Regions from separate parts of the Nonomuraea sp. 3N208 genome, predicted to be linked through region 2. Evidence: riboswitches for the same ligand, from Rfam matches in the RefSeq annotation. Region 2 holds a riboswitch; each other region holds the start of a gene.
What was found. A riboswitch is a leader RNA that binds a small molecule or an ion and turns the genes downstream of it on or off. The one in region 2 is predicted to bind cyclic di-AMP.
Positions count from the first base shown of each region.

Region 1: linked by a shared signal. The riboswitch ahead of ACTWPT_RS02745 (C40 family peptidase) and the one ahead of ACTWPT_RS36280 (coiled-coil domain-containing protein) in region 2 are both predicted to bind cyclic di-AMP.
Region 3: linked by a shared signal. The riboswitch ahead of ACTWPT_RS20115 (NlpC/P60 family protein) and the one ahead of ACTWPT_RS36280 (coiled-coil domain-containing protein) in region 2 are both predicted to bind cyclic di-AMP.

Region 1 is NZ_JBQQBR010000002.1:76,135-86,347, reverse strand. It holds gene ACTWPT_RS02765 (carbohydrate ABC transporter permease) at 1-702, shown strand, start outside; gene ACTWPT_RS02760 (glycosyltransferase family 4 protein) at 699-1,784, opposite strand; gene ACTWPT_RS02755 (M48 family metallopeptidase) at 1,781-3,031, opposite strand; gene ACTWPT_RS02750 (hypothetical protein) at 3,166-3,984, opposite strand; gene ACTWPT_RS02745 (C40 family peptidase) at 4,213-4,722, opposite strand; cyclic di-AMP (ydaO/yuaA leader) riboswitch at 4,796-4,955, opposite strand; gene ACTWPT_RS02740 (class I SAM-dependent methyltransferase) at 5,256-6,008, opposite strand; gene ACTWPT_RS02735 (LysR family transcriptional regulator) at 6,080-6,988, shown strand; gene ACTWPT_RS02730 (C40 family peptidase) at 7,266-8,240, opposite strand; gene ACTWPT_RS02725 (NYN domain-containing protein) at 8,326-9,648, opposite strand; gene ACTWPT_RS02720 (phosphotransferase family protein) at 9,793-10,213, shown strand, end outside.
Region 2 is NZ_JBQQBR010000028.1:7,816-18,028, reverse strand. It holds gene ACTWPT_RS36305 (uridine kinase) at 1-213, shown strand, start outside; gene ACTWPT_RS36300 (TrpB-like pyridoxal phosphate-dependent enzyme) at 278-1,588, shown strand; gene ACTWPT_RS36295 (50S ribosomal protein bL37) at 1,625-1,702, opposite strand; gene ACTWPT_RS36290 (DeoR/GlpR family DNA-binding transcription regulator) at 1,849-2,628, shown strand; gene galT (galactose-1-phosphate uridylyltransferase) at 2,625-3,698, shown strand; cyclic di-AMP (ydaO/yuaA leader) riboswitch at 3,767-3,903, shown strand; gene ACTWPT_RS36280 (coiled-coil domain-containing protein) at 3,909-4,865, shown strand; gene ACTWPT_RS36275 (DinB family protein) at 5,106-5,606, shown strand; gene ACTWPT_RS36270 (VOC family protein) at 5,630-6,574, opposite strand; gene ACTWPT_RS36265 (TetR/AcrR family transcriptional regulator) at 6,564-7,259, opposite strand; gene ACTWPT_RS36260 (ATP-binding protein) at 7,541-8,020, opposite strand; gene ACTWPT_RS36255 (helix-turn-helix domain-containing protein) at 8,255-9,121, shown strand; gene tig (trigger factor) at 9,289-10,213, shown strand, end outside.
Region 3 is NZ_JBQQBR010000012.1:174,031-184,243, reverse strand. It holds gene ACTWPT_RS20145 (hypothetical protein) at 1-96, opposite strand, end outside; gene lysX (bifunctional lysylphosphatidylglycerol synthetase/lysine--tRNA ligase LysX) at 253-1,734, shown strand; gene ACTWPT_RS20135 (NADP-dependent oxidoreductase) at 1,779-2,714, opposite strand; gene ACTWPT_RS20130 (winged helix-turn-helix transcriptional regulator) at 2,794-3,195, shown strand; gene ACTWPT_RS20125 (cytochrome P450) at 3,185-4,381, opposite strand; gene ACTWPT_RS20120 (LuxR C-terminal-related transcriptional regulator) at 4,567-4,779, shown strand; gene ACTWPT_RS20115 (NlpC/P60 family protein) at 4,784-5,737, opposite strand; cyclic di-AMP (ydaO/yuaA leader) riboswitch at 5,833-5,983, opposite strand; gene ACTWPT_RS20110 (amino-acid N-acetyltransferase) at 6,261-6,818, shown strand; gene ACTWPT_RS20105 (RDD family protein) at 6,917-8,428, shown strand; gene ACTWPT_RS20100 (RDD family protein) at 8,540-9,028, shown strand; gene ACTWPT_RS20095 (histone-like nucleoid-structuring protein Lsr2) at 9,540-9,872, shown strand.

The DNA of each region.
Region 1 (10,213 bases), on a different contig from region 2:
CTCGACTACTACGGGCAGGCGTGGAGCCAGGCAGAGCTACCCCGCTACTACCTCAACACGTTGATCATCGTGATCCCCGGCGTGCTGCTGACGCTGTTCCTGGCGTCGTTCACGGCGTTCGCGATCGCGCGGCTGCGCATCCCGGGCCGCAAGACGCTGCTGATCGTGTTCACCGCAGGGAACCTGCTGCCGCCGCAGGTCCTCATCACCCCGCTCTACACCCTTTACGCGCTGATCCCGCTGCCCGCGTGGTTGTCGGGCTCGCAGTCGCTCTACGACTCCTACCTCGGGCTGATCCTCATCCACGTGGCGTTCCAGTTCGGCTTCTGCGTCTTCGTCATGGCCAACTTCATGCGCACGATCCCCGAGGAGATCAGCGAGGCGGCGCTGGTGGACGGGGCCGGGGTGTGGAAGCGCTACTGGCGGCTGACGTTGCCGCTGTGCCGTCCGGTGCTGGCGGCGCTGTCCACGCTGCAGTTCACCTGGATGTACAACGACTTCCTGTGGGCGTTGGTGCTGATGTCGTCGGGCGACAAGCTGCCCGTCACCTCGGCGCTGAACAACCTGCGCGGCCAGTTCTTCACCGACTACAACCTGCTGGCCGCCGGGTCGGTGCTGGTGGCGCTGCCGACGCTGATCGTGTTCCAGATGTTGCACAAGCAGTTCGTGGCCGGGCTCACGCTCGGCTCGACCAAAGGTTAGAGGAGGCTCTGGAAACGGGCCGCGACGTGCTCCCACGACCATTCGGCTGCGATCCAGTCGCGGCCGCCGGCGCCCATCTTGCGGGCCTTGTCCGGGTCGCTCAGCAGCTCGACGATCGCCTGCGCGATCTCCTCCGGGTCCGTGCCGTCCACCACGAGCCCGGTCTCGCCATGCTTGACCGCGTCGGGCGCGCCGCCCGACGCGCCGGCCACCACCGGCAGGCCTGTGGCCGATGCCTCCAGGAACACGATCCCGAGCCCCTCCACGTCCACCCCGCCCCACCGGGTACGGCACGGCATCGCGAACACGTCGGCGGCGGCGTAGTGACCCGGCAGGCCGGCCGCCGGCACCGTGCCGGTGAACCTGATCGACTCGTGCCCGGCCGCCAGCCGCTCCAGCGTGCGCCGGTAGGGCCCGCCGCCCACCAGCAGCAGGACGGCGTCCGGCACCGCCCGCAGCACCTGAGGCCAGGCTCTGATGAGCTGGTCCTGGCCCTTGCGCGGCACCAGCCGCGACACGCACGCCACGACCGGCCGCCCCTGCAGGCCCAGCTCGGCCTTGGGCACGTCGGGGCGGAACCGGCCGGCGTCCACGCCGGGCGCGAGCCGTACGAGCTTGGCCGGCGGGATGGCCGCGACGAGCCGCTGCCGCGTGTACTCGCCGAGATACGTGACCACGTCGGCGTGCTCGCCGATCCTGCGCAGCACGGCGCGGAAGCCCGGCGCGCTCGCCCACGACGCCTCGTGGCCGTGGGTGAGCATCACCACGCGCCGCGCGCCCGCCCTGCGCAGGTGCGGGGCGAGCACGCCGAGCGGCGCCGCCGCCCCGAACACGACGGTGCCCGCCCCGTGCTCGGCCACCAGCCGGGCGGCACGACGTGCCACGGCCGGGGTCGGCAGCATCAGCCGCGTCGGATGCCGCACCACCCGGTACGGCTGGCGCCGGTCGAACTCCTCGCAGCCCGGCCAGGCGGGTGCGTAGACGGCCACGCCCGGTGTCCGCAGCGCGAGCCCGTGGACGAACGACTGGATGCCACCCGGCCTGGGCGGGAAGTCGTTCGTGACGATGAGCACATTGGTCACGGCACCGGGATGCCGTTCAGCTTCGCCCATGCGCGGGCCATGGCGATGCGCTGGGGGCTGGTGGGATGCGAGGCATAGAGCACATATTCCACCGCATCCGGCGCCAAGTCGGAAATATTGGTGATTGCCAGGCGTTTCTGCATTTGTATAAAGGTGGCCGGGTCCCTGGTGAGGTCAAGGGCGTGCAGGTCCGCCCGGGCCTCGATGTGGCGGCTGATCAGGTTCTCCGCGGGTCCCAGGAGCAGTGAGCCCAGGGTCATCAGGCCCATCACCGCGCCCACTGCGCGGGGGTCGGCGATGGAGGTGACGCCGACGCGGCGGCGTACCGGATCGAACACCAGGAACAGCAGCACCGCGCCCAGGCCGGCGCCCAGGCCGCTGATGAGCGTGCCGGAGAGCACGTCGTTGTCCTTGGCGTGGCCCAGCTCGTGCGCCACCACCAGCTCCACCTCCGGCTGCGGGGCCTTGAGCAGCGTGTCGTAGACGACGATGCGGCGGGTGGCACCGAAGCCGGACACGTACGCGTTGAGCGCAGTCGTCCGGCGCGAGGCGTCGGCCACCAGCACGTCCTCCACCGGCACGCCGTCCCGTTCGGCCATGGCCAGCAGGTTCTTGCGCAGCGGGCCCTGTTGCATGGACGTGAAGTCGTTGAACAGCGGCTCGAACACCACCGGATACACGAACGACGCCACCACCGTCAGCGCGAACGCCCCTACGGCCGCCGGAATCCACCAGCGCCGCACCTTGCGAGCCAGCGCCACGAGCACGACCAGCATCAGGCAGAGGATGGCCACCTGCACGCCCAGGCTCTTGAGCCGGTCGCCGGCCCAGGACGCCCAGTCTTGGGTGGACAGCCCGAAGGCGCGCAGCAGCGTCTCGAACCACATTCCGAGCGGCCACCGGATCAGCTCGGTGAGCGCGGTGATGACGACGACGCCCTGGATCACCCTCAGCCACCACGGGCCTCTCAGCCGGCCCACGGCCTTCGCGCCGATCGGGGTGGCCACCAGGAGGCCGGCGATGATGATCGACAGGGCGAGCGACAGGTAGCTCGGGAGGGTGGTCGCCGCGTCGAACGCCTGCGCTCTGGCGATCTGGGCGGCGGTGAAGTCGCGGGCCGGGTCTGGCGGTCCTGCGGCCAGCACCCGCCAGGGGGTGGTGAAGGCCGCCACGGCCAGGAGCACGGCCCCCAGCCCTATCGCCGCGAACGCCGCCTGCCGACGCACCCCCCTCTCAGCATCCCCCACGCCCTCATCCACCCCCGGGTTTCCCCCTCGGGCCCGCTCTCCGTCATCGGCGGAGCGCCGACCGGCTGGATCTGCGCCCGTAGTGTCCAGTTCTGCGTCGTCCGTGTCGTGCCGTTCGCTCATCTGCCTCCCCCTTACGCGAGCTGGTCCCGCACGTACGCGCGCCACCGTGCCGTCAGCGTGGCCACGGAGAGCCCGAGCGAGGCGAGCGCCCGATCGACGCCGGCCGCCTGGGCATCACGGTAGAACCTCACCAGGTTCTCCTCACCGAACCGGTCGGCGAGGAAGCGACACGCCAGCCAGGCCTCCTGGTACGCCCGTGCGAGCCGCACCGGGTCCCGGCCATCCGCCGCGAAGGCCGCAGGCCCGGGCAATTCGCTCGGCACCCGCCCGGCCCGCACCTCGTCGCCCAGTTCGGCGGCGGCCGTCCGGACGGGCAGCCCCGCGTCCCGGTAGCCCACGTAGTCGGCGAACCCCTCGTAGAGCCAGACGGGCAGGTTCCCGGTGCCCGCCACGACATGGGTGAGCTCGTGCGCGAGCACGACGTCCTTCCCTATGGGGTTGAGCCGGGCGAAGACCTCGGGAACGACGATCACCCGGCCGCGGTCGGCCACCGCGGCCAGCCCGTCGACCCGCTCCACTCCGGCCAGCCCGGCCGTCTCGGGGGCGGACTGGGGGACGACGACGAGCGGCCGCACAGGCCGGCCGAGGACGTCCGACACCCGGCGCCCCGCCGTGTCGGCCCGCCGTGCCAACTCGTCGAGCGTGCTGGCCGGGGTGTGGTGGCCGACGACGAGGGAACGCGTTCCGCGGGCCAGGAGGACGCCGTCGCGCCACAGGTCGCGTGCTTGCGGGGGAAGGAAGGGGGATTCGAGGGCCGGGGCGCTGGCGGGGGCGAAGGCGAGGAGCAGGAGTCCGGCCACCACGGCTCGTCGGCTCACCTGCTCGGACACGATCCCCGATCGTAGCCGGGCCCGATCGTGGCCGGACCCGATCTGAGCCGGGCCCACTGCGCCACGGAGACGGCCCACATGGCGTCGTCACGGCGGCCCGCCACTGAAGGGCTCAGAAACCGTCTCCCTGGAAGGCCCTCGGCCCCGTACGGCGTTTGGGGGACGGTGGCTTGCCGTACCAGAAGGAAGCATGAAGAAAGGGCCCCGATGGGATCGGGGCCCTTTTCCTCACACGCCGGGACGGACAGCGCCGACGAAAGACGCCTTGCGCCAGCTGCTCAGCTTGTCGATACGCACCCGCTGGCCTGTCCGCGGGGAGTGGAGCATCTTGCCATCGCCGACGTAAATGCCCACGTGACCGAGCCCACTGAAGAACATCAGGTCGCCTGGCTGGAGGTTCTTCCAGGAGACCTTCTTCTTGATACGGGCGAACTGGCTGGCCGCCACGCGGGGGATCGTCACCCCGGCCTTCCTCCAGGCGTACTGGGTCAGGCCGGAGCAGTCGAACGAACCAGGGCCCGTGGCACCGTACCGGTAAGGGTCACCGACCTGGTCCTTGGCCACGGCGACGGCCTTGAGGGCCTTCGCCTTCTGCCGGGCGACCTTGAGCGCCTTGGCCGACGTCACGGAGCGAGCCGTCGTACTGGCCTTGGTCGTGGAGGCACCGGCTGAATCACTGGTCGTCGCCGCCTGCGCCGTCGGGGCATGGAGGATCAGACCTCCGGCCGTCACGGTCATGGTGAGCGCTACGCCACTCAGGGCAATGCGGGACAGACGGGGGTTTTGCAGGGAGGTAGACAGGATTGCTCCTTGAGTCTTCCACGAACGCCTACCGGGTTAGCTGACGGATTCGGGCCTGGAAGTCGCCCTACGGCGCGATACGCGCCGATTCACCCCTGATCCCTGGGATCGGGATCGATGGTTCCCCGGCTCCGTGCCTCCTGGCTGCACGGACTCGGCAGGTCGCCGTCCGTTGTTCTGTTCGACTAGGTCTGTTCGACATAGGGGACGTACGGCGGCGACCGGCGGATCTCTATCTGGCTCACATCGGCGGACCGATGCGGGTTCGCGGCGACATGGCTTTTCGCTGCGACGCCAGAAGCTACGCCGAAACGTCAAGGATCGGCAAAACGCCAGTCAGGTTGTAAAGATCGACAACGGGTCCAGTCAGCTTGGAAGTCCCTGCTGGAACACCAGGTTCAGTTATACAAATGTGACCCTTCTCACAATTGGCGGCACAGTGTTGAGTAAGGTCCCAATTGTCACTTTCGTCACATCTTTCGCGCCGTCATCCTGAAGCCCGTGTGCGGGAGCGATCCCGCGGCGATGCGGTCCCGTTCGATGCGCCATAGCTCGTTGAGGAGGTCGGTGCTGCCGTTCGTCAGCTTTCCGCCGATATATCGCGACAAGTACGGCTCTCGCCGCATGGTCACGACCTCGAACCGTTCGGCGAGGGCGGCGAGCATGTCGTCCGCGGGGGCGTGGTCCACGTGCGCCTCCCGCCACCGCTCGACCGGGTGCCGTCCGGGGCCGCTGGGCTCGCGTGTGAAGTCCGCCACTCCGGCGGCGGCAAGCAACGATCCGGCATCGTAGAACCAGGTAGCTGCGGCCGGGTCGGCCCAATCCCACGCGAATTCGTCCACCACCAGCAGCCCACCGGGAACGAGCAGCGACAGCACGCGGTCCAGCGCCGCCTCGAGCGGATGCATGTGGTGAAGCGCGAGCGACATGACGACGACGTCGAACAACGATCCACCGTCGTAGTAGCTCACCGGGGCCGACCCGTCGTCGGCAGAGTCGGGATATTTCACGATGTCGGCCCGTACCGCCAGCACGCCGGCCGCCCGCGCCGCCTCGACGGCCTCCTGCGAGATGTCGATGGCGGTGACCTGGTGACCGCGCCGCATCAACGCGGCGGCCAGCTCGCCCCGCCCGCAACCGGCGTCGAGGATTCGCTGCGGCCCCCGCGGAAGCGCCTCACTCAGCCACGCGTACTGGTGGTTGTCCATCGTCTCTGTGTCCATAGAGCCGAGCATGACCGCTCGCAGCCATGCACACCACTGCGGGATCGGCATGAGAACCATAAGCTCAATGCATGCTTGATGTGTGGTCGTTGAAGGTGCTGGTGGAGGTTGGGAGGCTGGGATCGTTCTCGGCTGCGGCCGAGGAGCTGTCGATGACGCAACCCGCCGTGTCCCGGCAGATCGCCACGCTGGAGCGGCACACGGGGGTACGGCTGTTCGATCGCCTGCCGCGTGGCGTCCGGCCGACGGACGCCGGGCGGGCGGCGCTGGAGCAGGCGGACGAGGTGCTCCGGGGTATGAGGCTGTTCGAAACGCGGATGCGAGCCTTCGCGACGGCCGAGGCAGGACGGGTCCGGGTGTCGGCGTTCCCAAGCGCCGCGACCAGCTACCTTCCCGACCGGTTCCGGTCGTTCGCGGCCAGGCATCCGGACGTGGAGCTCTCCCTCACGGTCCGCTCCGGCGACCACGACCCGTACGCCGCCGTACTGGACGGTGAGACCGACATCGCCCTCCTGACCTCCTGGGACATGACCGGCCCTTCAGGAACGACGGGCACGGCCGGGGTGGCTCTGACGCCGCTGCACGAGGACGAGCTGCTGGTCGCGCTGGCGGTCAGCCATCCCCTGGCGAAGGGGGGCCGGGTGCGGCTGCGGGATCTGGCGGCGGATCCGTGGATCGACGGTACCCATCCCGACTGCCTCGGTCCCATCGCCCAGCTCGCGGCGGCCTTGGGCCGGGCGCCGCGGATCAGCCACGTATGCGACGACTGGAACGGCAGGCAGGGGTTGGTGGCCGCTGGGGTGGGGGTGATGCTGTATCCGTCGATCGCGGGCTACTCGACCGTCCGCCCCGACATCCGGCTCCTGCGCCCCTCACCGCCCCTGCCCTCCCGTACCATCCTCGCCGCCACCCTCCCCCCGACCGACCGCCCTCCGGCCGTCTCCGCCTTCCTGACCACGCTGACTCCCCCGCCCCGCTGACCCCCCGCCCCGCTGACTCCCCGCCCTGGCCGACTTCCCCCGCCGACCTAGCCCCCTGGAGATCGAAATCGCGGAGCTATCAGCCCGAAACCCAACCGGACCGAACCCGCACAACCGACGGCCACCCCACACGCGCGTGGGCGCAGGGTCGATGGGTGCGCGGGGATGGCCGCCGGTCTCGGTGGGCACGCACACCCACCGGCAACCCCCGCGCGCTCGTAGTCGGCGTTCAGGCCGTGGCCGGGCGGACGAGCGCCTCACCGGCGCACTGAGCGCCTTACGGGCGGACGGCGCCGGCGAGGGTGCGGCCGTAGTCGGAGAGCTTGACGACCTTGAGGACGTCGCCGGTCTGCGGCGCGTGCACGATCTCCCCGTTCCCGGCATAGATACTGACGTGCCCCAGCCCCTCGCTGAAGATGAGGTCACCAGGCTGGAGCTGGTCCATTGGCACCTTGCGGTCGGCTCCCCACGCCCACTGCTGCCACGTCGTACGAGGAAGCGACACACCCCCGGCCCGCCAGGCCGCCTGCGTCAGCCCCGAGCAGTCGAACCCCCCGGGCCCCGTCCCCCCATAGATGTACGGCTTGCCGACCTGCGCGTACGCGAACCGCAGCACCGCCGCCGCGTTCCCCGACGCCGGCCCCGTGTACTTGATGCCGACGCTGTTGGGATTCCCGGGATTGTAGGCGCCCAGCTTCTTCAGGAGCTTCTTCTGCTCGGCGATCAGCTTGAGGATCTCCGAGCGCTCCTTCTCCACCCCGTCACGTTCCGTGTCCGCCGCTTCCAGCGCCTCCTGCGCCTTGTCACGCTCGGCCTTCAGCCCGCGGTTCTCCCGGTCGAAAGCGGTGAGCTTCTGCGCCCGCTCCTGCGACATCTGCCCCGCCACCGCCATTCGCGACAGGAAGTCCTCGGGGTTGTCCGCGCCGATCAGCCCGGGAAAGGAGGTGACGTCGCCACCGAGCCGGTAGCTGTCGACGGCCATGCTGATCACCTGGGCACGCAGGTCCGCGACCGTCGCCAGCTTGCTCTTGTAGCTGTCGTTCAGCTTGACGTAGGCGCTCTTGGCCTTCTTGTACCGTTCCGTCGCCGTGTTGTACTGGTCGACGACCTTGTCGGCCTTGTCGTTGAGCTTCTCGAGCTTGGCCTTCGCCTGGTTGAGAGTGGGCTTGGGATCAGCGACGGCCGCGCCCATGGGGGACAGCACCAGCCCGAACGCGATACCCGCGGCCACCGGCACCCGGCCAAACCTCACTGTGTCGCCTCCCAGGGATAACAACCTGGGGCGAAATAGTACAGAAGTGGCGGCTGGGGTTAACCCCAAACAGTCAATTCGTAATCTAGGCCCGGCCCAGCCGGCGCAGCAGCAAGGCAGACGGAACGGGTCTGGCTCCCATCCGCCTGACGGACTCGGCCACCTCGCGGTCCGACGACACCACGGCGATGGCCCGGCCGGGCGGCTCCGCGCGTACGAGCTGGCGGATCAGGTCGTCCGCGGTCTCCCCCGGCGCGCTGAACAGCACCCGCACCCCGCGGGGCGCGACCACCTGGACGGGGGCGTTGAGCTCGGCGCCGTCGAACACCGCGGTCACCTCGATCCTGGTCTGCGCGACCAGCCCGCCGAGCCCGGTCATCAGCCGGTTGCGCTGATCGGCGAGCGTGAGCGTGCCGTAGCCGGTCTTCGTGACGTTGTAGCCGTCGATGACCAGGTGCACCTGCGGCACCGCCAGCAACTGGTCGAGCAGCTGCGGATCGTCGTCGGCGAGGGCGCGCGCGGGCACCGCGCGCACGCCGGGCCGCTCGCCCGTGACGGCGGCGACCGAGTCGGCGGGCCGGCTGATCGTCGTGGGCAGGGCGAGCTCCCTGCGCAGCCCGGCCGAGGCGTCCTGCAGCGCGTCGAGCAGCACCCTGATGCGGGCATCCTCGATGCTCCTGCCTTCGCGGGCGGCCCGCCGCGAGGCCTCCAGCTGCTTTTCGACATCGGCCAGCCGCTCGCGCAACCGCCGCAGCTCGGACTCGCCGGCGCTGCCCGCGGCCACGGCGGCCGACCTGACGTCCTCGGCCGCGCGCTCCATCTCCTCGGCCCGCGCGACCGCGGCCTTGGCGCGCTCGCGGGCGTCGTGGAGTTTGCGCCGCAGGTCGGAGTTCTCCGCGCGGGCGGCCTTGACCTGCTCGCGCAGCCGGTCGGCCTCTTCCTTGGCGGCGCTCTTCTGCGCGGCGAGCTGCTCACGCAGCCGCGAGACCGTCTCCTCGCGCTCCGACCCCTCGGCCGCCGCGGCCGACTGCTCCAGGTCGTTGCGGGCGAGCTCGATCATCTCTTCCCAGCCGGGCGGCCGGATGAGGTAGGCTGCCGCGGCCACGAGCACGGGATCGGCGGCCGGCGGCACGTTGCCCTCGGCCAGCGAGGCCACCAGCTCGGGCCACCCGGCGGCCACCGACTCGGCGACCAGCTCGCGGAACTTCTTGTCGTTCTCCAGCTGCGCCGCGATGGGCGCGCCGCCGAGTTTGGCCCGCTTGCGCGGGTCGAATTTGGCGATACCGCGCAACGGCGGCGGGATGGAAACACCGGGCATCGTCCCGAGGACTTGAGCCGCCAGGTCGACGACATTGAGCCGCACCTGCTCGGGAAGCGGGCGAGACAGGCCTTCACCCGCTGAACTCATCCCACTTGTCCCTTCGTGACATGCCCTTTCAGACAAGGGTACGGCTGCCGCGTACCTGACCGTAACGGCCACCTGCGTATGGACGAGCGCTTGGTTGGGGGTGTACGACTGTGCCGGGACGCCTGTTGACCAGGGAGGCCGGCCATGACAGAGCAGATACGCACGTCCACCCGTGACCTCGAAGAACTGCGTGATCATGTGACCGTCTGGCTCCGCGGCAGGGTGGGCAAGGACGCCTCGGTGTCCGAACTGTTCAGACCGACGAGCAACGGCATGTCGAGCGAGACCCTGTTCTTCACAGCTACCTGGGGTGCGGGGCGAACCCGCTGCGTAGCAAGGCTCGCACCAGCGGGAGAAGCCGTTCCGGTCTTTCCTTCGTATGATTTGCGGGCGCAGTTTGAAGTTATGCGCCTGGCCAGGGAAATAGCTGGGATACCAGCGCCCAGGGCCCTCTGGTTCGAGCCGGATCCCGGCCCGCTCGGCACGCCGTTCTTCGTCATGGAATGCGCCGAGGGCGAGGTGCCGCCGGATGTGATGCCGTACACATTCGGTGGGTGGCTGTACG
Region 2 (10,213 bases):
CGCGGGTTGACGTTCGACCTCAGCGTGCACCTATGGCTGTCGGCCAAGGCCCTCGAGCGCGGAACGCTCGACAGCGAGCGGTGGCGGCTGCCCGCCTACGAGCGGTACGAGCGGGAGGTCCGCCCTCAGGAAGCGGCGGACGTCGTCGTCCGGGCCGATCATCCGGATCGGCTCGCCGTCCTGGTCGTCAGCGGCCGAGTAGGGCACCTGTGAAGTCATTCAACCAACCTTGTGGGGAATGCTGGAATGCGGCCCGTTCTGGGCGCAGACTGGATCGATGATCCCCAGCAACTGGTACAACATCGTTCCTGATCTGCCGGCCCCGCCGCCTCCGCCGCTGCATCCCGGCACCAGGCAGCCCATAGGACCGGACGATCTGACCCCGCTCTTCCCCATGGAGCTGATCGCGCAGGAGGTCAGCGGGGAGCGGTTCGTCGCGATCCCGCAGGAGGTGCTCGACGTCTACCGGCTCTGGCGGCCGACGCCGCTGATCCGGGCGCGGCGGCTGGAGAAGGCGCTCGGTACGCCGGCCAGGATCTACTACAAGTACGAGGGCGTCTCGCCCGCGGGCTCGCACAAGCCGAACACGGCCGTGCCACAGGCTTTCTACAACGCGCGCGAGGGCGTGCGACTGCTCACCACAGAGACGGGCGCCGGGCAGTGGGGATCGGCGCTGGCGTTCGCGTGCTCCCAGTTCAACGTCGAATGCCAGATCTGGATGGTCCGCGCCTCCTATGACCAGAAGCCGTACCGCCGCTCCCTCATGCAGGTGTACGGCGCCACCGTGCACGCAAGCCCGTCCACCGTGACGGGCGCGGGCAGCAAGGTGCTCGCCGATCACCCCGACTCGCCGGGCAGCCTGGGCATCGCGATCAGCGAGGCCGTCGAGGTGGCCGCCGCGACCCCGGATGCCCGCTACGCGCTCGGCTCGGTGCTCAACCACGTGCTCATGCACCAGACGGTGATCGGCGAGGAGGCGCTCGAGCAGCTCCCCGAGATGCCCGACCTGGTCATCGGCTGCACCGGAGGCGGCTCCAACTTCGCCGGCCTGACGTTCCCGTTCCTGCGGGAAAAGCTGGCGGGACGGATCCAGACCGTGTTCCGCGCGGTCGAGCCCGCCGCCTGCCCGTCGTTCACCCGCGGTGTCTACGCCTACGACTTCGGCGACACCGCCGGGCTCACGCCGCTGCTCAAGATGCATACGCTGGGGCACTCGTTCGTACCCGACCCGATCCACGCGGGCGGCCTGCGGTATCACGGCATGTCGCCGCTGTTGTCGCACATGTACGAGCTGGGGCTGTTCGAGGCCGTCACCCGATCCCAGAACGAATGCTTCGAGGCCGGCGTGCGTTTCGCCAGGACGGAGGGCATCGTGCCCGCCCCTGAGCCCACGCACGCGCTCGCCGAGACGATCGCCGAGGCGCTGCGATGCAAGGAAAGCGGCGAGGAGAAGGTCATCCTCACCGCGCTCTGCGGCCACGGGCACTTCGACCTGGCCGCCTACGATCGCCACCTGGCCGGGCAGCTGGAGGACTACACGCTCCCGCAGGACCGCATCGACCGGGCACTCACCGAACTGCCCGGGTGAAACCGGGTGGCCGCCGGGCAGAGGCGGCCACCCGAGTCAGCGTGCGGTGGGCCGCTTGCCGTGGTTAGCCTTCTTCTTCTTGCGTGCCTTGCCCTTGCGTGCGCGCTTGGCCATACGCTCGCCTCCGATGATCGGGTGCTACGGCATTGATCCCCCACCGTCTCTCGCCTGCGCCGACCAGGCAAGCGACGCCACCCGACCTAACATTCCCCGAACTTATCCGTGTCATAATTTGGTGGAATCTGTTGGAAGGAGCGGGCGTGCTCGCACAGCAGCGTCAGCAGGCGATCCTCGAACGCGTACGCAGCAACGGCGGTGTCCGGGTGGCCGACCTCGTCCGCGAGCTCGGCGTCTCCGACATGACCATTCGCCGCGACCTCGAGGTGCTGGCCGAGCGGGGCCTGCTGGAAAAGGTGCATGGTGGCGCGACCGCCCTCGGCCCGGGATCGACCGAGGAGCCGGGCTTCACCGCGAAGTCCGCGCGCCAGCAGCAGGAGAAGCAGGCCATCGCGCGCCGCGCGGCGCAACTGGTGCGCCCCGGCACCGCCGTGGCGCTGTCCGCGGGCACCACGACCTGGGCGCTGGCGCATCACCTGATCGGCGTGCCCGAGCTCACCGTGATCACCAACTCCATCCCCGTGGCCGACGTCTTCCACCGCAATCCGCGCGCCGACCGCACAGTGGTGCTGACCGGGGGGGTACGCACGCCGTCGGACGCCTTAGTGGGTCCGGTGGCCGTGGCCGCGATCCGCCGCCTGCACGTGGACACACTCTTCCTCGGCGTCCACGGGATGAGCGTGCGGGCCGGGTTCACCACGCCCAACCTGCTCGAGTCCGAGACCGACAGGGAGCTGGTGGCGGCCGCCACCCGCCTGGTCGTCCCGGCCGACCACACCAAGTGGAACACGGTGGGCATCAGCACCATCGCCGAGCTGACCGAGGCCGACGTGGTCATCAGCGACGCGGGGCTGCCGGAGGAAGCACGTACGCACCTGGCCGAAGCGGCCGGTGAACTGATCATCGCGGAGGGCTCGCTTTGAAGCGCACCATCACCCACCTGGCCGACGGCCGAGAGCTGATCTACTTCGACCGGCGGGACGACGCCGACAGGAGCGCGATCGACCGGCGGACGCTCGACCCCCGGCCGGTGGCTTCCGAGCTGCGCTACGACCCGCTGACCGAGGAGTGGATCGCGATCGCGGGGCACCGGCAGACGCGGACGCACCAGCCGACCGGCACAGCGGCCGAGTGCCCGCTGTGCCCCTCGTCGGAGACGCGGTCGACGGAGATCCCGGCGTACGACTACGACGTGGTGGTGTTCGAGAACCGCTTCCCCTCTTTTTCCGGGAATTTCGGGACTTATGAGCAAGTAGGCGGGCTGAGTGAGGTCCGTCCGGCCGCGGGCCGCTGTGAGGTGGTCTGCTTCACTTCGGAGCACGACTCGTCCTTCTCTCAGCTGTCCGACGCCCAGGTCGAGTTGGTCATGGAAGCATGGGCCGACCGCACGGCCGAACTGTCCGCCGTCGAGGGCGTGGAGCAGGTCTTCTGCTTCGAGAACCGAGGCTCGGAGATCGGCATCACGCTCGCGCACCCGCACGGCCAGATCTACGCCTACCCGTACGTCACCCCGCGGACCAAGCTGCAACTGGGCGCCGCCTCTCGCTACAAGGGGCACCTGTTCGCCGACGTCCTGGCCGCAGAGCGGGCCGCCGGCACGCGGGTGGTGGCGGCCAACGAGTTGTGGACGGCTTTCGTGCCCGCCGCCGCTCGCTGGCCGTTCGAGGTGCACATCTATCCGCACCGGCAGGTGCCCGACCTGGCGGCGCTGACAGAGGCGGAGCGGGCCGCGTTCGCGCCGCTCTACACGTCGGTGCTGCGGGCCTTCGACGGGCTGTTCGGCGTCACGATGCCCTACATCGCGGCCTGGCACCAGGCACCGGTACGACGGGACCGTGAGCTGGCGTACCTGCACCTTGAACTGTTCAGCATCAGGCGTGCACCGGAGAAGCTGAAGTACCTGGCGGGGTCGGAGTCGGCGATGGGGGCCTTCGTCAACGACGTGCTACCGGAGGAGGCCGCACGCATGCTTCGATCACGAGTAGATCACTAATAGATTTCTACTTAAGGTCGCATGACCCGTGATCTACCACTAATATCCCGATAAGCACCGGCCGTAACGGCCGTTGCCCGCCTAATCCCGGGCGTGTTGCCCGGGAGCCGGGGACCCACCGCACTTGGGGTGAATCCACTTCGGTGGTAGGGGCCTCCCATGCCCGAACCCGTCAGCTAACCCGGCCGGCAGAGGGAGAGGAACATCTACGTGGCGGCTTCGTCCCCCGCGAGTCTTGCCATCGGCCTCATCACCGCCGCCGCCGTCGCCTTCTTCCCGGCGACCGCGGCGTCGGCGGCCCCCAAACCGACGGAGTCCGAGCTCCGCGCCCAGCTCAAGAAGCTCAACAGCAAGATCGATAAGCTCATCGAGCAGTACAACCTCAAGCGCGTCGAGCTGGCCAAGGCCCAGCAGGCCGCCAAGACGGCAGATGAGCGCCTGGCCACGGCGGAGCAGACGCTGACCGCGGCCCAGCAGCGGGTCGCCGAGATCGCCAGGCTCCGCTACCAGAACGGCAACCCCCCGGTGCCGGGATTCATGATGCCCGCGAACGGCGGCAGCGCTGCCGTGCTCAACCAGCTGACCGCCGAGCAGCAGGCGTTCGTGCTGGGCGTGGCCAAGGCCCGCGACGACAAGGAGAAGGCCGCCGAGGAGGCCGCCGCGCTGGCGGCCGAGATCCGCAAGGACGCGGCCGAGGTGGACGAGCAGCGCGACGAGGCCGAGGACGTCATCGAGGACATCAAGAACAAGCTCGAGGACCTCGTGCCGTTCGGCACCGGCCGCAACTCCGACGGCAGCTGGGCCCCCGAACTTCCCACCGGAGCCGACAACATCACCCCCCGGACCCAGCTCATGCGCGAGCAGGTGCGGAAGAACTTCTCGCTGCCGTACACGGTGGGTTGCTTCCGCTCAGGCTCAGGCGGCGAGCACCCGCTCGGACGCGCCTGCGACTTCATGATGAGCACCGGAGGCTCGATGCCGACGGCCGCGAACCTCGCACTCGGCGACCGGATCGCGGAGTGGGCGATCAAGAACACGGACAAGCTCGGGATCAAGTACGTGATCTGGAAGCAGCGCATCAACCATGGCTCCGGCTGGAGCACGATGGGGAACCGCGGCAGCATCACCGAGAACCACTTCGACCACGTGCACATCTCCATGCACTAGAAGTGCCGCAGGGTCAGGGTTGTGCGCCCGCGGCAACGGCAGCGCGGACAGCGACTTGCACAGCCGGGCAGGCCGGCCCGCCTGACGAGGGCGGGATGGTTCCGCGATCCCGCCCTCAAGACGGAGGCGGAGACCTGCCCCCTGACGCCCTCATCCGCAACGTAAGGGACGAAGCAGTGCGCGAAGCCGTCTACCGGCTGCTCCAAAGCACACACCGGGCCGAAGGTAAGGTCAGGGCTCGTGATTGACTCCCGTACCCCGCCACCCCTCACCGGTGATGAGCTGACGGTGCTCAACAACTGGCTCGAATGGCACCGCGCCACCCTCGCCGTCAAATGCGCGGGCCTGTCGGACGAGCAGCTGCGCCTGCGTTCCGCCGCGCCTTCGACCCTGTCCCTCCTCGGCCTGGTCAGGCATATGGCGCACGTCGAACGCGCCTGGTTCCGCCGCGTGCTGAACGGCGAGGACGTCCCCAAGCTGTGGGACAAGGACCGCGACAACGACGCCGACTTCAACGACGTCGACACCGCCTCGGCCGAGGAGGCGTTCGCCACGTGGCAGGACGAGATCGAGCGCGCCCGCGCCATCTCCGCCGCCAAGCCGCTGGACGCCGTCGGCGACCGCAACGGCCAGGACTGCACGCACCGCTGGATCCTCGTCCACATGATCGAGGAGTACGCCCGCCACAACGGTCACGCCGATCTTCTACGCGAGCGTATCGACGGCATTACCGGAGAGTAACGGTCCCAGCCTTGTCTCGGCCGTCAGCCTGCCTGACGGAAGACGATCGCGGTGCCGAGCGCCTCGCGGGCGGACACGAAGATCTCGCCCGCGGCGCTCTCGCGGACCGGTACCCCGGCCTCGCCCAGGAACCGCTCGGTGGCCGCGATGTCCCGCACCGCCACCGCGTACGCCGCGAACCCGGGCAGCGCCCCCGCGCCCTCGCCCGGCAACAGCCCGTCCAGCCCGGATGCGCCGACCAGCGTGACGCGAGCCGGGCCATCGCCGAGCGTGAACGTCCGCACGACCCCGACCCGCGACGCCGGACGCCCCACATAACTCTCATAACGCCGCTCGGCTTCGTCCAGCTCGTCGTCGGCCACGCACAACACGGATTCGACCAGTTCGACCGCGCCATTGGGATGGCCGGCCGCGGCATGCGCGGAGGCGTTCTCCGCCAGCCCGACCCGCCCCTCCGGCACGAGCCCCGGCCCGGCGCCGTCGATCTCCAGCCACCGCACGGGCTCCATCCGCAGCCCGTCCGCCGTCTCGACCGGCCGCTGGGCCGCCTGGACCCCGCCGTGCCCGACGCCGCTCGCCGTCAGTCGCGCGGCGGCGCCATCGATGCCGGGCGAGTCGAACATCAGGATGTGCACGCCCTCGAAGCGCCGAAGGCAGGCCTCCAGGTTCGCCGCCGTGCCGCGGACGGCCTCCTGGAGCGCGGGCAGCCGCTCCACGGGCGCCCGCAGCGGGATCAGCCGCGCGTCTTCGGGAACCCGCCCCGCCCCGGCGACGGTGACCAGCTCGACGAAGGTGCCCGTGAAGTACGCGTGCGTGTTGCCCACCCCGACCGGCTCGGGCGGCTCGCCCACCACCGGGTACGCGGGCCCCGGCAGCACGAATCCCATCCGCCGGTACCGCTCGAGTGCCTGCTCCAGGTCATGGACGACATGCCCCACGTGGTGCAGCCCGCCGATGTCATGTCCCATTTCCGCCTCCGTATGCCGCGTCATGGAAGTCACGTGAGAGCCCTTCGAAGATCTCGATCACCCGCTCCGCCGCCGGCGCGCAGTCCGGCAGCCGCTCCGGCTCGAACGTCCTGCGCAGCGTGTCGGCCAAGGCATCGGCCTTCTCCTCCAGGCCGAGCGTGACCTCGGCCGGCAGCAGGGGCTCGATCGCGAAGAACCCGAACACGATCGTCGGCAGCGGATAGTCCAGGTCCTCGGGCCGCAGACCGTCCCGCAGCAACCCGTGCCGGGCGAGCACACCCAGGTATTCGCGCGAGGCGAGCAGCTTGGCGCCCTCGAGCGGTTTCCTGGCCGGGCTGGCGAGGAACTTGTCGAGCGTCTCGGCGTCCCTGGTGAAGATCGCCCGCAGTACCGGCCGCCGCATCGCCTCCAGGAAGAACCGGCGCATGTACCGGTGCAGCGCGATCTCGGCAGGATCCGAGCGCATGCCCGCGACGACCGCGTCCAGCATGGCGACCGCCTCCCTTGCGCCGACCGCGAAGAACAACTGCTCGCGGGTACGCCAGTGCAGGTAGATCGTGCCCTTGCCGACTCCGGCACGCTTGGCGATCTCGTCGATCGTCACCCGCCGGTACCCCCAGCGCAGCAGCAGCTCCTTCGCCGCGTCGAGGATCCGGTCAGCCCGCTCCCAATGATCGGCACGCACAAAGGCCTCCTCGTGACTGTTGACCGGTGACCAATCTAGCATTCTGGTCACGAGCGAGACTACGGAGAAGGCCCACGATGCGCGCCGTAACGGCGGCCCGCCGGTGAAGGGGGTCAGAGGCCGTGTTCCTGGAGGGCCCTGCTCATGGTCGCGCTCGCACGGGGCTCCGTTGGTCACGCAAGCTGCCGCTCTCGCCCCAGGCTCGCCGCACTGTCAGCCGAAGTGGGGCGGGTGGCGGCCCACTTCGGCGACGCCGTAACAGATCTAAGGGTTGGGCTGGGTCAGTCTTCCGTGCGGAAGAGCGCCCACACAGCCTTGCCGCCGCGAGCCAGGGGGTCCCAGCCCCAGCACTGGCTGTACGTTTCGACGATGTAAAGGCCGCGCCCGTTCTCGGAGATGAAATCGGGCTCCTTGGGGCGCGGCACCTCGTCGCTGGGATCGGCCACCGCCAGCAGCACGTGCGGGGCGACCCGCATGAGCAGCAACTCGATCTCCCGCCGCCCGGCTGCGCGCATTGCGTACCTGACCGCGTTCGTCACCAATTCCGACACCACGAGCGCGGCGTCGTCGCTCAGGTCGTGGAGTCCCCAGTCCTGCAGTGTGGAGCGGGTCACGTCTCGGGCGGTCTTCACCGAGTCGGCCTGAAAGGGCAACGGGCACGCGGTCGAGTAAGGCTTGCCGCCGCCCATGAGCAGGTGGTCGAAGCCAACCTCGCGGGTGATCTGGAGGCAATCGGCAGTGGCCAGAGGGTCCTCCACCATGCCGCCGATACCTCCCCGTTCAGCCTTGGTTAGTGCATGTTTGGCCCAATATGCACTAAGCCATCATGGGTCACGGCCGCTGCGTCTGCAAGACCCAAATGCACGTGCAGGTGCAATGTGCAGTAGCAAGCGGCGTTTTCTGGGCATAGATCCCGGAATCGGACACCAGGTTGAGACCTTGTCATTCAAGCCGATGTGGTGTCACTGTGTGTGCGGACCTTGATAGGAGGCAAAGTGACGCAGAACCAGCCGGGTTCCGGGCCGACGGCGCTGCGCATCCTCCTGGGCTCCCAGCTGCGCAAGCTCAGGGAAGCGAAGAACGTCACTCGTGAGGAGGCGGGCCACCTCATCCGTGGCTCCGAATCCAAGATCAGCCGCATGGAGCTGGGTCGAGTGGGGTTCAAGGAACGCGACGTGGCCGACCTGCTGACTCTGTACGGGGTCGTGGATCAGCAGGCCCGCTCCGCCGTGCTCGACCTGGTCGCCACCGCCAACGAGCCGGGTTGGTGGCACCGGTTCAACGATGTCCTGCCCACGTGGTTCCAGGCGTACGTCGGCCTCGAAGAGGCGGCCGCCAGAATCAGGACCTATGAAGTCCAGTTCGTGCCGGGACTGTTGCAGACCAAAGAGTATGCAAGGGCTGTGGTGACCGCCGGGGCGGCGGGCATCGGAGCGGAGGAGATCGCCCGAAGGGTGGATCTCCGGCTGGAGCGCCAGAGGATCTTGGACAAGCCGGACGGGCCGGTCTTCTGGGCGGTGATCGACGAGGCCGCGCTACGCCGGCCGATCGGCGGAGCCGAGGTGATGAGAGCCCAGCTGGAGCACCTCATCGACCTCATGCGCCAGCCGAACATCACGATCCAGATCATGCCGTTCAGCTTCGGCGGGCACAGTGCCGAGGGCGGGGCTTTCAGCATCCTGCGATTCCCCGATCCCGACCTGCCCGACGTCGTGTACGTCGAGCAGCTCGCCAGCGCGCTCTACCTGGACAAGCGTGAGGATGTGGACCGATACACCGAGGTGATGGAACGGCTGTGCGCCGTGAGCACCACCCCTGACGAGACGATCGAGCTACTGCGGACGATCTCGGAGGAGTTCTAACGGCGGCGGGCGTCGTTGTTGGGTGTGCATCTGCCCTAGACTGGACCATCGGCGTTGGATGCCGCCGAGGCGGAGCATGCCCAACACCGCACATGTGGGCGCGGCGCGTGGGCCGTACCGATGGACGCGCCCGCGATCACTCGTAGCTTGATCAAGGAGACCATTCCGTGAAGACCGCTGTCGAGGAGCTCAGCCCCACGCGGGTCAAGCTCACTGTCGAGGTGCCGTTCGACGAGCTGCGCCCGAGCATGGATGCGGCATACAAGAAGGTCGCGCAGCAGGTGCGCGTCCCCGGGTTCCGGCCTGGCAAGGTTCCGGCCCGCATCATCGAGCAGCGCTTCGGCCGGGCGGTAGTGCTGGAGGAGACCCTCAACGACGCGGTGCCCAAGCTGTACGGCCAGGCCGTCGACGAGGTCGACGTCTTCCCCGTCAGCCAGCCCGACATCGAGGTCACGAAGATCGACGACGGTGAGCAGATCGAGTTCACCGCCGAGGTCGACATCCGGCCCAACTTCGAGGTGCCCGACTACGCGGGCATCGAGATCACGGTCGACTCCGCCGAGGTCTCCGACGAGGACGTCGACACGCAGCTCGACGCGCTGCGCCAGCGCTTTGCGACGCTGACCGGCGTTGAGCGCGCGGCCGCCAACGGCGACTTCGTCGTCATGGACCTGCGTGCCGAGATCGACGGCAAGAACATCGAGGAGCAGCAGGCCAGCGAGGTCTCCTACGAGGTCGGCGCCGGCTCTGTGCTGCAGGGCCTCGACGCCGCGCTCGAGGGCATGTCCGCCGGCGAGGACAAGAGCTTCAAGACCGAGCTGGTCGGCGGCGAGAACGCCGGCGAGGAAGCCGACGTGATCATCAGCGTCAAGTCGGTCAAGGAGAAGGTGCTGCCGGAGCTGGACGACGAGTTCGCCCAGCTGGCCAGCGAGTTCGACACGCTCGACGAGCTCAAGGCCAGCATCCGCGAGCAGGCCCGCCGCAACAAGCTCATCGACCAGGTCGTGCAGGCCCGCGAGAAGTCGCTCGACGCGCTGCTCGACCAGATCGACATCCCGCTGCCGGAGAGCGCGCTCAAGGCCGAGATCGACG
Region 3 (10,213 bases), on a different contig from region 2:
GGGCGAAGTGCTGGCGGAGGCGGCGGCCGGAAGCGACAGGGCAACGGCCGTGGTGGCGGCGATGGCGAGGGCGCCTGTCGCGATCTTCTTCAACATCTTCTCTCCTTGAGCTCCCTTGGGCCGGCTCCCTGCCGGCTCCCCCCTGAGCTCGTGAGTCATTGATAGAAGATGCCTCTTGCAGCGTTCCTGCGTGCTCCCTGCAGGGGACCGACGAGTCCTTGCAGTTCGCCATATCCCCTACGCTTTGTTGTTGTGAGCGACGAACTTCCCGAGCAGATGCGGATCCGGAGGGAGAAGCTCGACCGCCTTCGCAACGAGGGCGTCGACCCTTACCCGGTGAATTTCCCCCGTACGGCGACGAACGCCGAGGTCAGGGAGAAATACCAGGGCCTGGAGCCCGACGCCGCCACCGGTGACACGGTCGCGGTCGTGGGCCGCGTCATGCTCAGCCGCGTGGGCGGCAAGCTCTGCTTCGCCACGCTCAGGGACGGCGAGGCCGACCTGCAGGTCATGATCTCGCTGGACAGGGTGGGCGAGGAGTCGCTGGCACGCTGGAAGCGCGACGTCGACCTGGGCGACCACGTCGGTGTGATCGGCGAGGTCATCACCTCGCGCCGGGGCGAGCTGTCCATCCTGGCGGAGAGCTGGCAGATCACCGCCAAGTGCCTGCGCCCCCTGCCGGAGAAGCACGTCGGCCTCACCGACCCCGAGGCCCGCGTCCGGCAGCGCTACGTCGACCTCATCGTCAACGACGAGGCCAGGCAGATGGCCCGCATCCGCAGCGCCACCGTGCGCGCGGTGCGCGACTTCTGGCACGAGGAGGGCTACCTCGAGGTCGAGACGCCGATGCTGCAGCCCATCCACGGCGGCGCGACGGCCCGGCCCTTCAAGACCCACATCAACGCCTACGACATGGAGCTCTACCTCCGCATCGCGATCGAGCTCTACCTCAAGCGGTTGGTGGTCGGCGGCATCGAGAAGGTCTTCGAGGTCAACCGCAACTTCCGCAACGAAGGCGCGGACTCCACGCACAACCCCGAGTTCACCATGGTCGAGGCATATGGCACCTACCTCGACTACAACGACATGGCGGACCTGACGCAACGGATGTACCAGAAGGCCGTCGTGGCCGCCCTGGACACGTCCGTGGTCGTGCACGACGGCGTCGAGGTGGACCTCGGCCTCGCCCAGTGGCCGCGCATCACGCTGTACGGCGCGGTGTCGGAGGCCGTGGGCGAGGAGATCACCACCTCCACCACGCTGGAGGAGCTCCGCAAGATCGCCGACCGGCGCGAGGTCCACTGGGACCCGAAGTGGGGCTCGGGCAAGATCGTGCAGGAGCTCTTCGAGGCGCTGGTCGAGCACACGCTCGTCCAGCCCACGTTCGTCATGGACTATCCGCTGGAGACCTCGCCGCTGGCCCGCCTGCACCGGGACAACCCGCTGCTGACGGAGAAGTGGGACCTGATCGGCTTCGGCACCGAGCTGGGCACGGCCTACTCGGAGCTCAACGACCCGATCGACCAGCGCCACCGCCTGATGGAGCAGTCCCTGCTGGCCGCCGGCGGCGACCCGGAGGCCATGCAGCTCGACGAGGACTTCCTGCAGGCGCTGGAATACGCGATGCCGCCGACCGGTGGCATGGGCGCCGGCATTGATCGGATGATCATGGCATTCACCGGTAAGAACATCCGCGAGACGATCCTGTTCCCGCTGGTCAAGCCCACCCGCTGAGACCAGGCACGGGCGCGCGGCAGGACCCGCGCGCCCGCCGGGGCTCAAGGAATGAGAACGAGGCGGCCGCGAATCCCGCCCGCGGCCAGCCTGGCGTGGGCGTCGGCCGCCTTCTCCAGCGGATACTCCTCCGCCACCCGCAACGTCAGCCGACCGGCCTCCACCAGCCGCACCACCTCACCGAGCTGAGCCGCATCGGCACGGAAGAACATGGTGCCCACGTCGATCCCGCGCAGCCCGACCGGCGCGACTCCGGCCGTGAGCGCCACGAAGGTCCCGCCGTCACGGACCGCGTCCAGTGCGGCCAGGCCCAGCACGGCCGCGTCCACGACGGCGTCCACACCGCCGGGCACGTGCGCCCGTACCGCGGAGGCCACGTCCTCGCCACGCGCCACGAACCATTCGGCCCCCAGGCCTCGTACGAGCTCCTCGTCCCCGGCACCGGCCAGAGCAACCACCCGGACGCCTCGCAGCGCCGCCAGCTCCACCAGATAACCCCCCACAGCCCCGGCCGCCCCCGTGACCAGCAGCGTCCGCCCAGGCCGGGCTCCGGCCCGGTCCAGGGCCTGCCAGGCGGTCAGCGAGTTGAGCGGGATGGTGGCCGCCTGCGCGGCGGTGAACCCGCGCGGCGCCCGCGCCACCGCCTCCGCGTCGAGCACCACGTACTCGGCCTGCGCCTTCACGGGCAGCTCCAGCCGGGCGGCGAGGCCGATCACCTCCTCGCCCACCAGGAAGCCCGCCCCGTCGCCTACCTGGTCGACGGTTCCTGCGACGTCGAAGCCGAGACCGTACGAGTCCAGGCGCCGCGCCACGCCATAGTCGGCGAGCGTCCCGGCCGCCACCGCGAGGTCGAACGGGTTCACCCCCGCCGCCGCCACCCTGATCCGCACCTGCCTTGGTCCTGCCTGCGGCACCGGGACCTCCACCAGCCGGGGAGCGCCGGAACCGCCGATGAGTGCACGCATAGTCGTCGAAGTCATGTTGCGACCCTAGAAAGGGTTACTCTCTTGTGGTAAGTAGGCACCTGTAAGTGCGTAACCCACTGGGAGGAGCGAACGGATGGCCACGAAGACGGCCGCGGAGCGGCGTGAAGAGGCCCGGCAGGCGTTCGACGCGTACTTCTCCCAGTGCCCCTCGAGAAGGCTGCTCGACCGCCTCAGCGACAAATGGGTCACGCTGGTGCTCACGGCGCTGGAGGCTGGGCCGCGCCGCTACAGTGACCTGGCCAGGCGCATCGCGGGCGTCAGCCAGAAGATGCTCACCCAGACCCTGCGCGGCCTGGAACGTGATGGCCTGGTCACTCGCACGCTCACACCGTCGGTGCCGGTACGCGTCGACTACGAGCTCACCCCGCTGGGCGAGAGCCTCATGCCGCTGGTGGCCGCGATCAAAGGCTGGGCCGAGGCGCACATCGAGGACGTCGAGCGGGCCAGGGGGCACTACGACGCCGTCAACGCCTGAGCCGCGCCGGAAGGGACTCCAGCCCTCTCAACACCAGATTCGACTTGTACGGCGGCGCCGGGTCGGTCAGCTCCAGCCCGGGCGCCGCACGGGCCAGAGCGGCGAGCGCGATCTCGCCTTCCAACCTGGCCAGCGTCGCCCCGAGGCAGAAGTGAATCCCGAGCCCGAACGCGAGGTGCCGCCCGGGATCACGGGTCACGTCGAACCGATCGGGATCGGGGAAGACCGCCGGGTCGCGATTGGCCGCGCCTATCACTCCGAGCACGAGCGCGCCCTTGGGCACCGGCGCGCCGCCCAGCTCCGCGTCCTCCAGCGCGATCCTGGAGGTGAGCTGGACCGGCGGGTCGTACCTCAGCACCTCCTCGACCACTTGCCTGGGCTGCTCGGCGGCGTGCCGCAGCAGCCCACGCCCGGTCAGGTGGAGAATCCCGTTGGCGATGAGGTTGACGGTCGTCTCGTGCCCGGCCACGAGCAGCAGTACGCAGGTCGCCAGCAACTCGGGCTCGGTGAGCTCCTCGACCCGGGCCAGTGCGCTCAGGAGGTCCTCGCCCGGCTGCGCCCGCCTGATCGCAATGAGGTCGCGGAAGTAGTCGCGAAACTCTCTTCTGGCCCGGCCGGTTTCCGATACGAGCTCGTCTGTAAGCATCGGGTCAAGGCTGCGAGCCAATATTTCGCTCCAGCCGCTGAAACGTTCACGGTCCTCCGGAGGCACCCCCAACATCTCGGTGATGACCAGGACGGGCAGCGGGTAGGCGAAACCGGAAACCAGGTCCGCCTCCTCCGGCAAAGCGCCGATCAGCTCGGCGGTGATCGCCTCGATGCGGGGGCGGAGCCGTTCGACCATGCGCGGCGTGAACGCCTTGCTGACCAGAGCACGCAACCTGGTGTGGTCGGGCGGGTCCATCCAGAGGAACGATTCAACGGGCTGACCTGGGTCTCTTCCGTACGGGGGGTCGGAGCCGTGGCCGAAGCGGGGGTCGCGGAGCATCGCTCCGCACAACTCGTGGGTGGTGGCGACGATCAGTCCCGCGCGGGTACGGAAGATCGCCCCGCGAGCGCTCATCTCGCGGTAGCGCGCGTATGGCTCGCGCAGAAAGTCCGGATCGTTCGGATCAAAACCCAAGACGTCGGCCGGGCCCATCGGTCCCGGGCCGGGCCCGTTGGACCGCTCTATGAGTTCGCTCATCGTGCCGACGGTCTCGTCGCCGTATGGCGAGTACGTCACATATAACGGATCATGTCAATAGTGCCCGTCAAGTGCGAAGATTCTTGCGCTTGACGACCTTTCCAGGATGCGTTTACCGTCTGCGAGACGAGCGGCTTTGGCCCGTTGTGAGGTCCGAGTTCTGCTGTTGGGGGGGAGGGCTCCCGATGGATGTGCTCACTGAAGGCGTTGAGCTGAGCCACGCGGATCTGGCGTTGCTGGCGGAGCTGGCCAAGGGGGTCACGGTAGATCGCGTGGGGAGACGTCTGGATATCAGTGGGCGGACAGTACGCCGGCGGTTACGGGGCATCTGCGACCGCATCGGCGTGGCCACGGCCATCGAGGCCGTGGCCTGGGCAGCGCGACGACAGCTGATCTGACGAACTAGTCGGCGATGCGCACCGCGCCGGCGTACGGCCGGTTCGCGATCGATGCGATGTGCACGACATCACCGGTTCGCGGGGCGTGCACCATCATGCCCCCGCCCAGATAGATGCCGACGTGGTGCAGGTCGCTGTAGAAGAACACGAGGTCGCCCGCGCGTAGTTCGGACTTGTCGATGTGCCGGCCCGCGGTCCACTGGTCGCCGGTGTAGTGCGGCAGCGAGATGCCCACCCGCTGGAAGGCCGCCATCACCAGGCCGGAGCAGTCGTAGGAGTTGGGGCCTTCGGCGCCCCAGACGTACGGCTTGAGCTGCTGCGTGAGCGCCCACCTGGCCGCCTGGGCGGCCTTGCCGTTGCCGGGGATCGGCAGGTTGATGCGTACGCGGGAGCCGGCCCGGCCGGCCTCGCCCATGGCCCGCCTGAACAGGTTGCTCTCGGCCTTGGCCACCAGTTTGGTGATCTTGTCGCGCTTGCTGTCGAGGTCCGCGACGATCTTCTGCAGGTCCTCCATGCGGGTCTTGGCGCCCGCCCTGGCGCGGGTGGCGGCGTCCATGGCCTTGGCAAGCTGGTTGACCTGCTCGCCCTGCTGCTGCTCCAGCGCGTACGTGGTCGCGGCCTGGTCGAGGAACTTCTCAGGGTCGGTGGAGGCCGTGAACGCCAGCGCCTTGCTCAGACCGCCGGTGATGTAGGCGTTCTGGGCGAGCATGGCGGCTTTGGCCCGCTTGGCGGCGAGGTCGGCCTCGCTGTCCGCCAGCGTCTTCTGAGCGGCGTCGGCGGCCTTCTGTGCGACCTTGTACTTCTCCCGCTGGCCGTTGTACTGCTCCGTCAGCGTCTCGATCTCGACATGCAGCTTCTCGACCTGCTCGGAAAGCTCCTTGAGTGAGGGCTTCGGGTCCGCGGACGCTGGAGCGGCGACGGGGATGGCGATCAGGAGCGCGGCCAATGTGATGCTCATCACGCCGAGGCGGCGTGAGAGCCGGGCCCGTTCCGGAGGGCGGGCATGCCTGCCCGCCGACTTCCCCCCACGGCTCAGCGTGCGCTTCACCAACCAGCTCCTCTCATTGACGCCTACCGGGTTAGCTGACGGGTTCGGGCCGGAGCAGCCCTACCGAAGAACTCGGATTCACCCCAGTGGTGGCGTGCGGAGCTCGCCACCGGTGGGTCCCCGGCTTCCCATGCGAGAATTTGGCGTGTCCCCCGCGCGCGACACGCGGGGAACGTCGTCGCTGGACACTAATGCACTCCGGGTTCGTGCTCAACCAGAACTGCTCGATCTGTAGAGGTTTCACAACTGCCGGGTCACAAGGTGATCTCGTGATCAACCGTGCAGAAGAGACTTTATGTCCTCTTTGTCATTACTTCTGCCGAACGCCAGAAGTAGCCGGGCTGGGACCCATGTGGCTCCTGGCATGTCACAGGATGGGGCCAGACGTGGGAGTTAGGGCCGAGCCGTAATGACATCTGTACTCTGGAGAGCCATGGAGCAGGTGGCCGAACTGACGACGCCGGAGACCGCGGTGGTGGTCCGGCGTGCCCGCACGCCCGACGTGCGGCGGATCAGGCGCCTGGTCGACACTTACGCGGGCGCCGGTCCCCGGCTCCTGGAGAAGGCCACGGTGACCCTCTACGAGGACGTACAGGAGTTCTGGGTGGCCGAGCTCGGCGGGCGGGTCGTCGGGTGTGGCGCGCTCCACGTCCTGTGGGAGGACCTCGCCGAGGTTCGCACGGTGGCCGTCGATCCCGAGTGTCGGGGCATGGGAATCGGCCACCGGATCGTCTCCGCGCTCATACGGCAGGCGAACGATTTGGGGCTGCGACGTGTATTCTGTCTCACTTTTGAGGTCGACTTCTTCGCGCGGCACGGCTTCCGCCCGATCCAGGGCACGCCGGTGTCACCCGAGGTCTACGCCGAACTGCTGGCCTCGTACGACGAGGGTGTCGCGGAGTTTCTGGACCTGGAGCACGTGAAGCCGAACACCTTGGGCAACACCCGCATGCTGCTCCACCTGACATCGGGTGACGCAGGCCTTGACTAGCTGGAAAGGTGATTGTTGATACCTATGTCGATACGTTGGGCAGCACAGGGCATGTGTCCTGACACGTGCCACATGCGCACTCGAAGCGAGGTGACACGGTGAGCACCGGACAGCCGCCGTATCCGCAGGACGAATCTGGCGAGAATTCTGCGCCCGGCAACCCCCAGTACGGGCAGCAGAACGCGGGCCGCCACCCCGGCGAGCCCGACCCCGACGTCACTGTGGTCGGCTACCGGGCGGACGACGCCTATGGGCAGCAGCCCCAGTACGGCCAGCAGGGCTATGGCCAGCAACAGGGTTATGGCCAGCAGCCACAGCACGGTCAGCAACCGCAGCACGGCCAGCAACCCCAGTACGGCCAGCAGCAGGACTACGGTCAGCAGCAGGGCTACGGCCAGCAGCAGCAATACGGTCAGCAGCCACAATATGGTCAGCAGCCGCAGTCCCAGCCTGACTACGGCCAGCAGAGCTACGGTCAGCAGGCGCAGCAGGGCTACGGCCAGCAGCCCGGTTACGGCCAGCAGCCGCAGTCCCAGCCGGACTACGGCCAGCAGGCGCAGCAGGGCTACGGCCAGCAACCCTCCTCCGGGCAGTACGGCGCCCAGCAGCAGGGCTACGGTCAGCAGCCCCAGTCGCAGCCGGGCTACGGTCAGCAGGCGCAGTCCCAGCCCGATTACGGGCAGCAGGGCTACGGTCAGCAGGCGCAGTCCCAGCCCGACTACGGCCAGCAAGGCTACGGTCAGCAGGCGCAGTCCCAGCCCGACTACGGCCAGCAAGGCTACGGTCAGCAGGCGCAGTCGCAGCCGGGCTACGGCGAACAGCAGGGTTATGGCCAGCAGGCGCAGTCCCAGCCCGACTACGGCCAGCAGGGCTACGGTCAGCAGGCGCAGCCGGGTTACGGGCAGCAGGGCTATGGCCAGCAGCAAGGCTACGGCCAGCAGGCACAGTCCCAGCCAGGCTACGCCCAGCCCCAGTACGGCCAGCAGCAGTACGGCGACCAGCAGCAGTACGGCCAGGCCTACGGGCAGCCGCAGCAGGCCGCCTACGGCCAGCCGGGCTACGGCCAGGCCTATGGGCAGCAGCCGGTCGGCGTGCAGCCTCCGGGCGCACCGGCTCCGCTGGCGGAGTGGTGGCAGCGGCTGGTGGCGAGGATCGTCGACGGTGTGATCTTCGGCATCGTGATGGGCCTGGTGTCCTTCATCTTCGGGCTGTTCCTGGTCGCGAGCTACAGCTCGACCACCGGGGCGAGCACGGGCCTGGTCGGCTCGTTCGTCGTCGGCATCGTGATGGCGGTCGTCCTGACCGCCGTCTACGTCGGCTACGACTTCTTCATGCACAAGATGAAGGGTCAGACCGTCGGCAAGATGATCATGGGTATCAAGGTCGTCCAGGTCGGCGGCCCGGTGCCACCGGGCGGCATCCCCAACGACGCGGCACTCAAGCGCGCGCTCGGGACGTGGGGCGCCTACATCCTCTACTGGCTGCCCTTCGGAACCCTGCTCGCCCCCCTTCTGTGCGCCCTGAACGGCGCCTCCATGCTGTGGGACAAGCCGCTGCAGCAGACGTTCGCGGACAAGTTCGCGCGCACCGTGGTGGTGAAGATCAAGTAGTCCTCCCTCACGTAAACATAGGGGCCGGCTTCCCGCCGGCCCCTATGTTTTGTCCGCGGGGCCGTACCAGAATGTGAGAGGGACCCGTAGTCTCGACGCGAGGTGGAGGTTATGGCCGGGACGCCGCCGTGGGCGGCCTCGCTGCCGGCGGAATGGTGGGAACGGCTCGCCGCCCGCCTGATTGAAGCGCTCGTCTTCGGGGTCTTCTATTACATTCTGTTCATTGCGCTCTGGGGCATCTTCCGGACTGTCGGGGTGCTGGAGGTGTTCGGCGGCCGCCTGCCGGGTGTGTGCGCGTGGTTCGGGGCCGGACTGGCTTATGCCGGCTACGACTGGCAGGCCCATTCCAGGCGCGGCAGGACGTTCGGCAAGGCGATCATGCGGATTCGCCTGGCCCCGGCGAAGCTGGCGCCGGGAGCGGCGCTCAAACGGTCCCTGGTCTATCCGGGGCCGCTCATGCTCATGGGCATTCCGGTGGTCAATCTACTGGCCGGAATGCTGCTGTTCGGCGTCGGGCTGCTCATCCTGATCGACAAGCCGCTGGAGCGCGGGCCGCATGACAAGCTGGCAGGAACGCGCGTCGTAAAAGATCTTCGCTGAGCCTTCCGTGCCTGCACCGATGCCTTTTCGCAAAATTTTCGCTTGATCCGGTAAGGAGCCTGGAGAGACTGGCATTAGGCTATGGGGCGTCCGGGTTGCCGGATGTTGGCGCACCTGCCGCACGCAGGGCATCTGTGTGCCGCTATGGTCGGGTGCGGGCGGTTGTCGCCTTGCGCTCATGAGGTCCGCCGCGCTCCTGCGGGCCGCGCACGCACTCATATAGCGCCCCGAAACCCCGCTAGCCGTGGAGGCGAGGACGAATGGAAGCCCTAACAGACGTATTGTCGGCGCTCATCCCCCCGGTCGTGGTCGGCGGAGCCTTCATCTTTGGCGTAGTGAAGTTGGTCCGCGCCGAGGGCCCCAGGCGCCACCGTAACGGCCAGGAGCCGGCCGACAAGCAGAACTGATCGGCTAGTCAGCCGAATCCCCGCTGCGCTGAATTGTCTCAGCGCCTTTCCGGGTATATGTTTGGGCAGGCGAATGAAACAATGCCCGCGAAAGGATTGCGTACATGGCCAAGCAGATCCAGGAGATTCTCATCGATGACCTCGATGGGGGCGAGGCCAATGAGACGGTGAGCTTCGCTATTGACGGCTCCTCCTATGAGATTGACCTCAGCGACCTTAACGCCAAGAAGCTGAGGGACGCGCTCACGCCTTTCGTGCAGAACGCGCGCCGGGCAGGTGCTGCGTCCACGCGTCGTCGTGGCCGTGGCGGGAGCCGTGCGATGAGCCGCGAGAAGAGCTCCGAGATCCGTCAGTGGGCCAAGGCCCACGGGCTCCCGGTCAGCGAGCGAGGCCGTATCGCCTCCACGGTCGTCGAGAAGTACGAAGCGGCTCACTGACCGAGCCGACTCACGACCATGCGCTTATGATGTTCGCCTTGGACCCCGGCGGCCGCCATAAGCGCATGATCGTCTCTAGGGTGTTCCGAATGCCGGAACGCCAAGAGGATGATCTCCAGCTCCCCCATATGACGGGCGTTTTGGCCGCGTGTTGTGGACCATGCCTGGCGCCGTTTCACCGGCGGGTGCCCGTATATGTGATGGTGTCGCCCTCCGTGTGCCCGAATGGCGATTCCCCGCGGTGGCCCGTTCCAGGGGAGAGATACTCGCGGATGGGGGAGCGGTGTTGCCGGGATCGCGCCGCCGGAACGTACGTTGAATGAGGTATGCGAGCCACCCGC